Regions from separate parts of the Paenibacillus sp. FSL R10-2788 genome, predicted to be linked through region 1. Evidence: predicted binding sites of a transcription regulator. Region 1 holds the regulator's gene; each other region holds the start of a gene.
The links. Region 1 encodes Rex, which represses fermentation and respiration genes when NADH is low (regulators of the CRP and FNR family bind a similar motif). Its sites were predicted from a motif close to TTGTGAAATATTTCACAA; they were not measured.
Positions count from the first base shown of each region.

Region 2: the regulator Rex is predicted to act here: its motif matches at 1,826-1,843, upstream of NSQ50_RS11415 (DUF1641 domain-containing protein).
Region 3: the regulator Rex is predicted to act here: its motif matches at 1,110-1,127, upstream of adhE (bifunctional acetaldehyde-CoA/alcohol dehydrogenase).
Region 4: the regulator Rex is predicted to act here: its motif matches at 2,067-2,084, upstream of NSQ50_RS01165 (phosphoketolase family protein).

Region 1 covers NZ_JBBOQA010000001.1:4,583,543-4,586,760, forward strand. The annotation lists gene NSQ50_RS20360 (cell wall elongation regulator TseB-like domain-containing protein) at 1-293, opposite strand, end outside; gene NSQ50_RS20365 (amidohydrolase) at 465-1,766, opposite strand; gene NSQ50_RS20370 (redox-sensing transcriptional repressor Rex) at 1,753-2,406, opposite strand; gene dinG (ATP-dependent DNA helicase DinG) at 2,537-3,218, opposite strand, start outside.
Region 2 covers NZ_JBBOQA010000001.1:2,633,858-2,637,075, reverse strand. The annotation lists gene NSQ50_RS11420 (NAD(P)/FAD-dependent oxidoreductase) at 31-1,209, opposite strand; gene NSQ50_RS11415 (DUF1641 domain-containing protein) at 1,250-1,693, opposite strand; gene NSQ50_RS11410 (DUF2785 domain-containing protein) at 1,894-2,736, opposite strand; gene NSQ50_RS11405 (nitroreductase family protein) at 2,957-3,218, shown strand, end outside.
Region 3 covers NZ_JBBOQA010000001.1:4,876,611-4,879,828, reverse strand. The annotation lists gene NSQ50_RS21785 (ABC transporter substrate-binding protein) at 1-797, shown strand, start outside; gene adhE (bifunctional acetaldehyde-CoA/alcohol dehydrogenase) at 1,203-3,218, shown strand, end outside.
Region 4 covers NZ_JBBOQA010000001.1:241,229-244,446, reverse strand. The annotation lists gene NSQ50_RS01165 (phosphoketolase family protein) at 1-1,950, opposite strand, end outside; gene NSQ50_RS01160 (GntR family transcriptional regulator) at 2,244-2,966, opposite strand; gene NSQ50_RS01155 (hypothetical protein) at 3,054-3,218, opposite strand, start outside.

The DNA of each region.
Region 1 (3,218 bases):
GCGTCGTCGCCTTCAGCAAATTTTCCATCTACCGTAAAGCGGACCCAGACCATAAGAGCAGTCCCGGCTTCATTTTTTCCTGTTAAAACCCAGTACACTGCATTTTCATCCCAAACCGATTTTTGTGCTTTGGTTACCTCTGTTAGACCCGCTCTGGTTTTGGCAACATCCTTGGCGATATCCCGCTCGTTCCATTGATCTTTCATAATATAGGCATAGAACTGGATAAGTCCAAACCCCAGGAGCAGAATCAGAACTGACCCCAGGAGGATCCATTTTTTCCTTTTCTTCAAGGTACAGCTCCCTTTCTAGTAATATATCTTTTTTGATTATATAACACACCCGCGTGTTTATCCAAAATTTCATAATTTTCTAGCTTTCCCAGCCTTAAAATGTACAAAAGGCCGCAACTTTTGCTAAAAGCAAAAAGTCGCAGCCTATTATTTATTCGTTATTCTCCAGACTTAACGCTTCAATAAACCTTCGAAGGCTTCTTGCGCTTTACGCCGGATAGCTTCCTCATCCAGGGTTAAGCATTGTCCATGCTTGATGACCTGTTTACCATTCACCCACACATGCTCAACATCCTTAGCGCTAGCAGAGTAAACTGCATGAGACAACAGATCTGTGTGTGGCAGCAAATGCGGCTGATCTATATCAATTGCAATGAAATCAGCTTTCATCCCAACAGCAAGTCTACCTACATTATTTAAAAAGATGGACTGGGCGCCATATTCTGTAGCCATACGTAGAGCTTCTGGAGCTGGAACAGCCGTTGGATCACCGCTGACACCCTTATGAATGAGAGCTGCAAGCCGCATCTCTTCAAACATATCCAAGTTATTGTTGCTTGCCGCGCCATCCGTGCCAAGAGACACCTTCACACCAGCTTTTAGAAGATCAGTAACCCGAGCCACTCCGCTAGCCAGCTTCAAATTACTGCCCGGATTATGAGAGACACCCACATTATGGCGAGCCAAGATCTCAATCTCTTCATCATTTAAATGAACACCATGTGCAACTATCGAGGGACGTGTGAACATTCCAAGCTTCTCTAAGTGAGCTACAGGACGCAACCCGTAATCCGCCACATTTTGTTCCACTTCACGTTTCGTTTCGGACATATGCGTATGCATCGGTAAATCCAGATCATGCGCTGCCTGCACGAACTTAACCAGGAAGTCCGGAGGGCAAGTATAAGGGGCGTGCGGCGAGATCATAGTAGTAATTCTACCGTCAGCCTTTCCATGCCAGTTACGGGCAAAAGAAATCGCTTCCGCAAGCTTGTGATTCTGTACATCCTCTGGACATAACCCAATCACACCACGCATCAATACGGAACGGATACCTGATAACTCAGCTACCTCAGCTACTCGGTCCATATGATCATACATATCGAGGAAGGTCGTAGTTCCACCCTTCAGCATTTCCAATACAGATAAGGAGGTTCCCCAGTATACATCATCACCGGTGAACTTTTCCTCCATCGGCCACATCTTCTCCTGAAGCCACACTTGTAGCGCTAAATCATCTCCATATCCACGCAGCAAAGACATCGCCGCATGACCATGTGTGTTTACAAGTCCAGGCATGAACAGCAGACGGCTGCCATCAACCACTTGCACTCCAGCTTCCATCTGAGGCTCTTCTTTTCCTATGTAAGTGATTAAATCATCTTCAATAGTCATATATCCACTCAGAACCGGCTCATCCGTTCCCGGAGTCAGAAAATACCCGCCCTTAATTATCGTTTTATTGTTGTTCATGTTCGCTTTCTTCCTTTCCATCCCGCAAGTAATACGCAAGACTTTGCAGATCAGTTGTAAAATCAGCTGCATGCACCCGGATATTCGGTGGTGTCTTCAGAATCACAGGGGCAAAGTTCAAAATTGCTTCAATCCCAGAAGAAATGAGAATATCTGCTACATTTTGAGCTTCTGAATCAGGTACGGTAATAATGGCAATGCGAATACCTTGCTCACGAATCGTGCTGCCTAGTTCATCCATTGGTTGCACAGTAAGGGAGTTGATCTTACGTCCAACCTTAGGAGCGTACGAATCAAATATAGCGGTGATTTTCATAGTATCTTTGAGATATGCATTGTAATTAGACAAGGCATGTCCGAGATTACCTGCTCCAACTAAAGCTACATTAAGCTGTTGATCCAGCTTCAGGATATGACGGATTTTCTCAATAAGATACGTTACATCATAGCCGATACCTTTTCTGCCGAAGTCACCAAAATACGCTAAATCCTTACGAATCTGTGCGGGATTAAGATCAAGCTTTTGTCCAAGTTCCTGAGAGGAAACTGTTAATATTTCGCGATTCTGGAGATCATTCAAAAAACGCAAATACACAGGTAGTCTGCGAACAACGGCTTCTGATATTTTATCCGATTTCATATTTTTCCTCCTAAAAATAGTAATGTTCTTGTGAAAATCCATATTCAAACGTATACCTCTCCTTATTAAGGGCGGTACTGTAACTTACCGCCCTTAAGGATAAGGAGGAGCTAAACTGAAGACGAGCATTTTAAGAAGCGCCGCCATCCTCTAGCCATTCCGCTATGCGGGGGACCATTTGATCAGTCAGCATATGCTCCATTTTGGGACCAGGCAATGAATAAAGGAAATACTTCCCGTAATGAGATTCAATAACCCTTGTATCATAAACAATAACTATTCCGCGATCCTGCGCCGTGCGAACCAGTCTTCCGAATCCCTGCTTAAAGCGAATAACCGCTTGAGGAACAGACAATTTCATGAACGGATTCTTCTTCTGAGCCTGCAATAACTCCGACTTCGCTTCCGCCAACGGGTGATTCGGCGGTTGAAACGGAAGTCTCACGATGGCCAGGCAAGTCAGTGCTTCACCTGGAATATCTACACCTTCCCAGAAGCTGCTCGTCCCCAGCAGAACGGATGCTGCACTGTCCTGAAAGCGGCGGATCAGCTTGCTCCGGCTGCCACCTTCCACGCCTTGACCAAGCACCGTAATCTCTTGTGAGGCCAAAGCCTCTTTAAGCGGATCATATACCTGACGCAGCATTTTATAAGAAGTAAACAGAACCAGCATCCGCCCACGTGTTGTTTTGGCAGCTTCTGCTAACGACTGTACGAGTGTATCGACAAATCGAGCATCGCCCACACTGCCCTTCACACTAGGAAAATCACGCGGTATAACTAGAAGCGCCTGCTCGCGATACTTAAAGGGA
Region 2 (3,218 bases), 1.9 Mb from region 1:
GATTTGAGCAGGGTTTAAGGTTAAACTATATTAGTACGCTAGGCTGAACAATCCTTTAATGTGGGACAAGTAACGGATATTACTTGCTTCCTTCATCAGAGTTGCAGGTAAGCCTTTTAATGGAGTAGAACTTGCACCAACGATGGCAACACCGTCTTTACGGCCTAAGCTAGCAAGTGTACCAGAGTTGATTGGACTAAAGCTTTCAAACGATTTATTTTTCAAGAAGGCATACAGATTGTATCCGATCAATTCACCCATTTGCCAAGCGATTTGAGCAGTTGGAGGGTAAGGACGTCCATCTTCTGCAAAGACCACCGCGCTGTCACCAGCAACGAATACATCTTTGTGGGAAGTGGATTGCAAGAATTCATTCACCGTTGCACGACCGCGGTTAACTTCAAGACCGGATTCGCCGATGAGTGGATTTCCTTGTACGCCACCAGTCCATACAAATGTGTTAGCAATAATTTTTTGACCGTCTTTCAAGTCAATCGCATTGCCTTCTACATTCGTAACAGGAAGACCTGTCAAGAATTGAACACCACGTTTTTCCAAGCTTGCTACAGCACGTTCGATCAATGCATCTGGCAATACTGGAAGGATTTTAGGACCTGCTTCAACGAGCATAAGCTTAATTTCTTTAGGATCAACGCCATATTTTTTAGTAAGTGTAGGCAATACATCCGCGATTTCACCAACAAGCTCAACACCTGTTAAGCCGCCGCCACCGATCAGGATGTTTGCATCTGCTTCATTTTTCGATTTCGCATATTCACGAATACGATCTTCAATATGTTGATGAATTTTGTTAGCATCTGCAGCTGATTTCAATACCATACTGTATTGTTCAAGCCCTGGAATGCCAAAATAAGCTGTAGTGCTGCCAAGACCTACAACAAGCGCATCATAAGTAAGTGTCACACCATCAGAAAGAACAATTTGTTTGTTCTCCACAGAAAATGAATTAACCTTCGCGATTTTCAGGTCAATATCTTTACCTGCGAAAAGCTTAGTTAGAGGCATAGCTACAGCACCCTCTGCAACACTACCTGCTGCAAGACGATGCAATTCTGTAATGATTTGGTGAGTAGGATACTGATTAACTACAGTAATTTTAGCTTCATCTTTTTTGAGATATTTGCGTACGGTTAAGGCGCTTAGTAGACCACCATAACCTGCTCCTAGAATGACAATATGTTTAGACATGATGTTTCCTCCGTCCCTTACGAATAAGATATGAAAATGATTATTTCTGCTTACTGCGTTCTCCAGCAACTTGAAGGTATGCATTTACGAAACGGAAAAGCTTTTGTGCTTGCGGATCTTTCAACAACTTCATAAGACCAAAAAGACCAATAACTTCGTTACTTTCATTCGCACGATCTTTTGCTTCGATCACTGTAGCTGCCATATTCTTCGCGGAATGCACTACAGGTTCAGCAAGTTCTTTAATTGCACTTACCGTATCACTTTTCAAGACATCATCCGCTGCGACAGTTTGCACAAAGTCATAGGACTTTGTAAGCACGCCAACAAGCTCAGTTAATTTTGGCAGCTGTTCCACCAAGACTGTTAATGATTCCTGAACTTCTGGTTTCAAGAGCTGCTCTAGAACATCCATTTGTTCCTTGCTAACAGCTACTTTTGGTGATTCTTGTTCAGGTTGTGTTTGAGTGATTGATTCTGACATATCCAAATCTCCTCTGCAATAAGCTTTGCTGCTTAATAGTAATGAAAAACATAAGAACTTTTAACGCCATATTTCTATTATAGCACTTATCAAGTTATAAATGTCACAAAGTTTTTGAATTTCCATAAAATTTTGTGATTTTTATTACATTATAATAAATTATTTAAATTACCAGTGTTAATTAAAACCGTTTGAGTGAATTAATGTACAAATTCATTCAAATTCTTCTCAGTTTTCAACAAAACATCCACAATGTCCATATTCTTCTCTGTTAGAAGTAACCTGAAATAAAGAGAACGCAGGAAGTTCTTTGTATTTATTCGAGTAACATACTGGCTGTGGCTTCTAGGCCAACTGCCACATTGCGCCAAGTTGAGAATCCAATCGGTTATAGACTGCTGTGGAAGTAAATGATGATCGATGATTGTAACTATAATAGTAGCAATCCGTTCATCTTCTTCCTCCCTGAATATGTATTGATCGTTATAAAGCATCTTTTGAACAACTGTCAGAACCTCTTCCCGCACCTCGGCATCACTCTCCGAGCATAAAACCAGCTCATCCAAGGCGTCTGCGCCATGGGCTGCTGCGTGTGCCCAGCCTTCTTTTTCCATATAACCTCTTAAATCCCGTTCTTCCTTATAATAATGAATTAAACCCTGCTTCACCTTTGTAAATTCAGAGCTATCCAATATAGCCTTTTCCCTATGCCGCTGGAGAATAAGAGCAACAACCAATACAGAAAATGTTCTTGTATACACCGTCTGATCTTCTTTGTTCCCAATGTGATAAAACAGATGCTGCTCGTCAAGGAGTATCCACAGCAGTTCACGAAGCTCCGCATCATTAAACCAATGTTTCTCATTAATCCATTTGTAGAATGTGGAATAAATCAATTCATCACGCAGCACAGGCTCGGGAACTCCTAAATGCTCAAGCATCAACTTCACATAATCCTTTATGTCCTCTCCACTTCTAAGCTCGTAGTCATTCTCTTCGATTCTTTGCAAATCTATCATCAATCGTTCTCTACTATTAATCAATTTATCCACCTTTCATTCACCGTGTTTTTACATATCCTAATATCCTAATTTATGTCCTATTTTTTTACAACAGGGTATTCAAGATTAACTTCAATAAATTTTATCATTGACGAATTTTATAGGCTGTGTTATTTTGAGTTAGTAACATTTAGTTAGTAAATTTACAAATATCAGGTGTTTATATTTTACAACCGAATACATACACAACGGAGGAATACTTATGAGCGCTTTTACAGACTTGATTCAGTCCCGCAGATCCGCTATGAATTTTGTGGAAGGGGTCACCATCCCTCAAAATGAATTAGAGGAAATGTTCTCTTACGCCAGATTGGCACCATCGGCCTATAATCTACAGCATACAAATTACAAAGTGATATCTAACGAGAGCTTAAAAGAAGAAATTCGCGAAGCGGCTTACGGCCAATATAAAATCCATACTGCTTCAGCAGTTATTGTAGTGCTAGGAGATAAGCATGCTTATC
Region 3 (3,218 bases), 290 kb from region 1:
TTGCTCCAATGGGTAAAGGGAATGAAGCAGGCTGGAACTGGACCAACTTCCTGTTCGAAGCTGGCGGTGAAATTCAGAAGATTGAAGGCGGTAAGGTTGTAGCTACTTTTAATTCTGAGGCTGGGATTAAAGCGCTGGATTTCTACAAGAAACTTAGATGGGAAGCAAACGCGATTCCTCAGGACTGGGCACTGGGCTGGGGTGATGCTGTAGGCGCATTCCAACAAAGTCGTACAGCAATGGTAATGGCTGGATCTGACGGTGTTATTGAGCAAGCGTTGAATCAGGGCGGTCTGAAACCAGAAGATGTACTTACGTATCCAATGCCTGCAATGGAAAAAGGCGGAAAACACACCGGGGTACTTGGTGGTGACTACCTTGTAATCAATCCAAATGCAACACCAGACGAGCAAGAAATGGCATTCCGTTATATTACATTTGATTACTTCTCCGATAAAGGTCTAGAAGCACTGGATGCGGTTCTGCAACAACGTACAACGGATGGTAAATACTTTATTCCGCCGCTCTTAGATTACTATTCTGCAGATTCTGACTTCGGCAAGAAAACGAAAGCTGTGTATGATAAATATACAAATGTATATCAGTACAGCCCTGATATTTTAGGTTTGCTGGACGGTAAACCGGAAGCGCAATACAATACACAGGACTACTACGCAACCATGTCCAATGTAATTCAAGAGCTGTTCTCCAAAAAAGGAACAGATTCCAAGACACAGCTTGAAGCTGCTGCCAAAACAGTGCAAGAGAAATTCTTCGACACAATTAAAGTAGAATAGCTAGGAAGAACAGAACCGGCTCCATAGGAGTCGGTTTTTTTATGTTTATATTATTGATATTTTTATAAATAAACACGACGGGGGGCATCCCACTATTTTTTAGAGACCAATGGAAAAATAGAGTGTCAACAAAATTAGGTTTGCTTTTTTAAAATATTTTTGCGAGCGGAAAGGTAGAAAATGGGTATCAGTTCTTGTCTTTTTAAACATAAACTTTAAATTTAAGAAATAATAAAGCATAAATAATGGTAAAAAAGCTATAATATGATCGAATGAAAGCGCTTTGAAAACAAATCAAAAAAACTTTATACTTTGTGAAAGATTTCACTATACAAGGTGGAAATGATGTGATAAGATAAATGTGTAGAGAAAAACAACCTAAAAATTGACAGGAGGACGAGGGAGATGGCAGTTAAGAACGAAGTCGCCGCCCAAGTTAAACAAACTACCGCTGAAGAGTATATTCAGACTTTAGTGGATAAAGCGAAAAAAGCACATGAGGCATTCATGGCGCTGGATCAAGAGCAAGTTGACACAATCGTTCATGCAATGGCGTTGGCTGGACTCGACAAACATATGTACCTCGCTAAATTGGCTGTAGAAGAAACTGGCCGCGGGGTTTACGAAGACAAAATTACTAAAAACATCTTCTCGACAGAATATATCTGGCACGGAATTAAATACGATAAAACAGTAGGCGTTATTGAAGACAATGCTTATGAAAGCTTCCAAAAAATTGCTGAGCCCGTCGGAATTGTAATGGGTATCACACCGGTAACCAACCCTACATCCACCACGATGTTTAAAGCGTTGATTTCGATTAAGACACGGAACCCTATTATATTCGGTTTCCACCCATCTGCGCAAGAGTGTAGTGCAGCAGCTGCTAGAATTCTTCATGATGCGGCTGTAAAAGCTGGCGCACCTGAGAATTGTATCCAATGGATTGAAATGCCAACGATGGACAAAACAAACGCTTTGATGAACAACCCTGACGTTGCACTTATTCTCGCAACAGGCGGTTCTGCAATGGTAAAAGCAGCTTATAGCTGTGGTAAACCAGCTCTTGGCGTAGGTCCTGGTAACGTACCTGCATTCATCGAAAAGAGCGCGGATATCGATCAAGCCGTAACGGACATCATTCTTTCCAAAACATTTGATAATGGTATGATCTGTGCTTCCGAGCAAGCTGTTATTATCGAAGAACCAATCTTTGATCAAGTGAAAAAGAAAATGATCGCTAATGGCTGCTACTTTGTTAACAAAGAAGAAGCTGCCAAACTTACTAGCGGCGCTATGAACGTTGATAAATGTGCGGTTAACCCAGCAATCGTTGGACAATCCGCAGTGAAAATTGCTGAAATGTGCGGCATTCAAGTTCCTGCCGGCACTAAGATTCTGGTAGCAGAACTTGAAGGTGTAGGCACTAAATATCCATTGTCCGCTGAAAAATTGAGTCCTGTGCTTGCTTGCTACAAAGTTAAAAACGCAGATCAAGGTATCGAACGCGCAGCACAAGTTGTTGAATTTGGTGGTATGGGCCATAGTTCGGCTATCCACTCCAACAACGAAGAAGTAATCATGAAGTTCTCCAACCGTCTGCAAACAGGACGTATTCTCGTTAACTCGCCTTCCACTCATGGTGCGATCGGCGATATCTATAACACTAACATCCCTTCGTTGACGCTGGGCTGCGGATCTTATGGTCGTAACTCCGTGTCGCAAAACGTTACAGCAATTAATTTGATCAACGTGAAAAGGGTGAATCGTCGTACCGTGAATATGCAATGGTTTAAAGTACCTGACAAGATCTATTTCGAAAAAGGCGCTACTCAGTACCTGACCAAAATGCCTGATATCACACGTGTCGCAATTATCACTGACCCAATGATGGTTAAGCTCGGATATGTTGAGAGAGTTGAACATTACCTGCGTCAACGCCAAACTCCTGTAGCGATCGAAGTGTTCTCGGAAGTTGAACCAGATCCATCGACAACTACAGTTGAAAAAGGTACAGCAATGATGAACAGATTCCAACCGGACTGCATCATCGCACTTGGTGGTGGTTCCCCAATGGATGCTGCAAAAGGAATGTGGTTATTCTATGAACATCCAGACGCAGACTTTAACGGTCTGAAACAAAAATTCATGGATATCCGTAAACGGGTTTACAAATTCCCTAAACTTGGAAATAAAGCTAAGTTTGTAGCGATTCCAACTACTTCGGGTACGGGTTCGGAAGTAACATCTTTCGCAGTTATTACCGATAAAACAACTGAACAACACACTAAATATCCATTGGCTGACTACGAGCTAACTCCAGACGTAGCTATCATTGATCCAGAGTTCGTATATAGCTTGCCAAAAACTGCTGTAGCTGATACAGGTATGGACGTATTGACACATGCCATCGAAGCTTAT
Region 4 (3,218 bases), 4.3 Mb from region 1:
CAGTTTTTCATGCAGGATAGAGATTGCAGCCAAGCTTTCGATAGTTGGTTCTGTACCTGCAGAAGCAAAGACAACATCAGGCTCTCCACCTTGATCGGTGCTTGCCCAGTCAATAATCTTCAGTCCTTTATCCACCAGCTCTTGTGCTTCATCCGCACTGAACCATTGTGGACGAGGATGTTTGGAAGAAACGATCAGGTTGATTTTTTGACGGTCATTTAAGACGGTGTCAAAGACAGCCAGCAAGGAGTTCGCATCAGCCGGCAAATACTCACGGATAAATTCTGGTTTTTTATCAGCCAAGTGACCTAGCAAACCTGGATCTTGGTGAGTGTAACCATTGTGGTCTTGTTGGAATACAGTTGAAGTTGCTACCACATTCAATGATGGAATATCCGCACGCCAGCTTTGATCTGTTGCTTTACGCAGCCATTTGAAATGCTGAGTAATCATCGAATCCACGACACGCAAGAAAGCTTCATAGCTTGCAAAGAAACCATGGCGACCTGTCAATACGTAACCTTCAAGCAAACCTTCTGCCTGATGTTCAGACAATTGGGAATCGATAACACGGCCATAAGAAGCTAGGAATTCATCATTCGGCTCAATCACTTGATCCAACCATTGACGTTTCGTCACTTCAAAGACAGGTCCCAGACGGTTGGACATTGTTTCATCCGGTCCGAAAATTCTGAAATTGCGGTTCTCTTCGTTCAGAGAGATAACATCTTTCATGTATTTACCCAGAACGGCCATATCTTGTGCTATTACTTCACCTGGTTTGGAATTATCAAGTGCGAACTTACGGAAATTGGGTAAGTTTAGATCTTTAATCTGGTTGCCAGCATTAGTAACTGGGTTCATTCCCATACGTCTGTCGCCAGTTGGCAGAATCTCGGCAAGTTCAGCGTTCAGACGACCATTGTCATCAAATAATTCTTCTGGTCTATAGCTGTTCATCCACTCCAATAACGCTGGAGCATGTTTCATATTCTTTTGATCCACTGGAATCGGCACCTGATGGGCACGGAACGAGTTCTCATTCGGAACACCATCCCATTGCTTTGGACCCGTCCAGCCCTTAGGAGAACGGAAGACCAACATTGGCCAAACCGGACGCGTAAGGTCATTGTTGTCACGTGCATTCTTTTGAATCGCTTCAATTCTTTCTACGATGGTATCAAGCACCTTAGCCATTTCTGGATGCATTAGATCAGGATTTTCGCCTTCAACGAAGAACGGTTCCCAACCCATACCTTTAAAGTATGCAGTAATTTCTTCTTTGGATTGACGAGACAGAATCGTCGGGTTACTGATTTTGAAACCATTTAAGTGCAAGATCGGCAGAACTGCACCATCAGTAACTGGATTGATGAACCGGTTGGAGAACCATGAAGCCGCTAATGGGCCAGTTTCAGCCTCTCCATCGCCAATAACAACAGCGGAGATTAAATCTGGATTATCCAGAATTGCACCTACACCGTGGGATAGAGAATAACCTAATTCGCCACCTTCGTGGATCGATCCAGGTGTTTCAGGGGCAGCATGGGAAGCAACTCCACCTGGGAAAGAGAATTGTTTGAACAATTTCTTCAGACCTGAGATATCTTGTGTAATTTCCGGATAAATTTCAGTATAGCTACCATCGAGATAGGAGTTCGAAACCATGACCTGACCGCCATGACCAGGACCCTCGATATAGAACATATTCAAATCATATTTAGTAATGACCCGATTCAAATGGGCATAAATAAAGTTCTGGCCGGGAATAGTTCCCCAGTGTCCAATTGGCTTAATCTTTACGTCTGCTTCTTTCAGCGGTTCTCTTAACAACGGATTATCTTTCAAATACAGTTGACCTACAGAGATGTAGTTAGTTGCGCGCCAGTATGCATCAAGCTTCTCTAAATAAGTTTTTGATGAGTAATCAACATCCATGGATAATACCATTTCTTCCACTCCCCAAAATTTTTTCTGTGTCTACATTGCCGTAATTTCTTCCACAAGTACATCATACCGCCGCCAAAAATTAATTCAACCTTTTCAACAAATGATACGGTCCAATTTTGTGAAAATATGAACATAGTATGAAAAACGGTGTCAATTGTCTGTAAAAATACGTCAATATTAATATATATGTAAAAATATGGGCTGTAGTTTGCGGGGATATTTGCTACTCGTCCTTCATCTATTTTGCGCAAAATAAAAAAAATAAGACCGAGAAAAATTCCCCAGTCTTACTTTTAATGAACGGACACAAAGGTATTAAATTTTAAGTATTTATAGTGGAAGCGCATATGGGAGAATTCAAAGGGTGTGCCATTATCTAAAAAGAAAATCCCTTCCATAATGCTTACTGGTTCATTCGCCTGCAAATGCAGCAGCTCTTGATCCGTAGCCTCAGAGGGTTCTGCGGATATCGATAAAAAGGATTTGGTTACCGCCAGGTTCCGTGAATCCTCCAAATAATTAAAGATAGATCCTTCAATAATAGTCTGATTTAAGTTCTGCACGATTTTGATTGGGATATAACCCGTTTCAATCATAAAGGGTTCATCATCAAAAAGACGCAAGCGAACGATTTTGTATACAAAATCATGTGGTCCTAAAAACAGATCCCGTTGCAGTTCTTCCGTTGGTGGAATGACCTCGAATTTCAGAACTTTAATCTTTGGCTTCTTCCCATTCATTTGAAAATTGTCGGTGACACCTAAATTAGAGCCTTCGTAGTTAAAAATAGATTCATTTTTTATGTATAAAGGATTTATAAATGTCCCTGAGCCACGCTTTTTAAAAATAATGCCGGCATTTGCCATTTTAGTCAGAGCACTTTTAATAGAACTACGACTCACTTGATAAGTTTCACTAAGCGTTCGTTCATCCGGTAATTTCATGTCGGGAAACTGCCCAGCAAAAATTTTCATTTTTAAGTCATCAATAATTTGTTTGTAGACAAACTGTGTCATGAAGTACTCCTTTTCAGGTCGATACAAGTTTTATTTCAATCTTTACTATAACATAATAACCAGACGTTTATAATCTATCCGGCCAGCTTATTTACGTCGGCGATTTGTCATGCGATTGTACATCACTAAACCGGCAATGACCATGCCCAGCGTCCCCATACTACTTGCTGATTCAGCCTGCATACCAAACAAAATACACAGGTTAGTGACCAAGCTTTTTGTAAGTACAGCAACAATAATTAACATCAACGG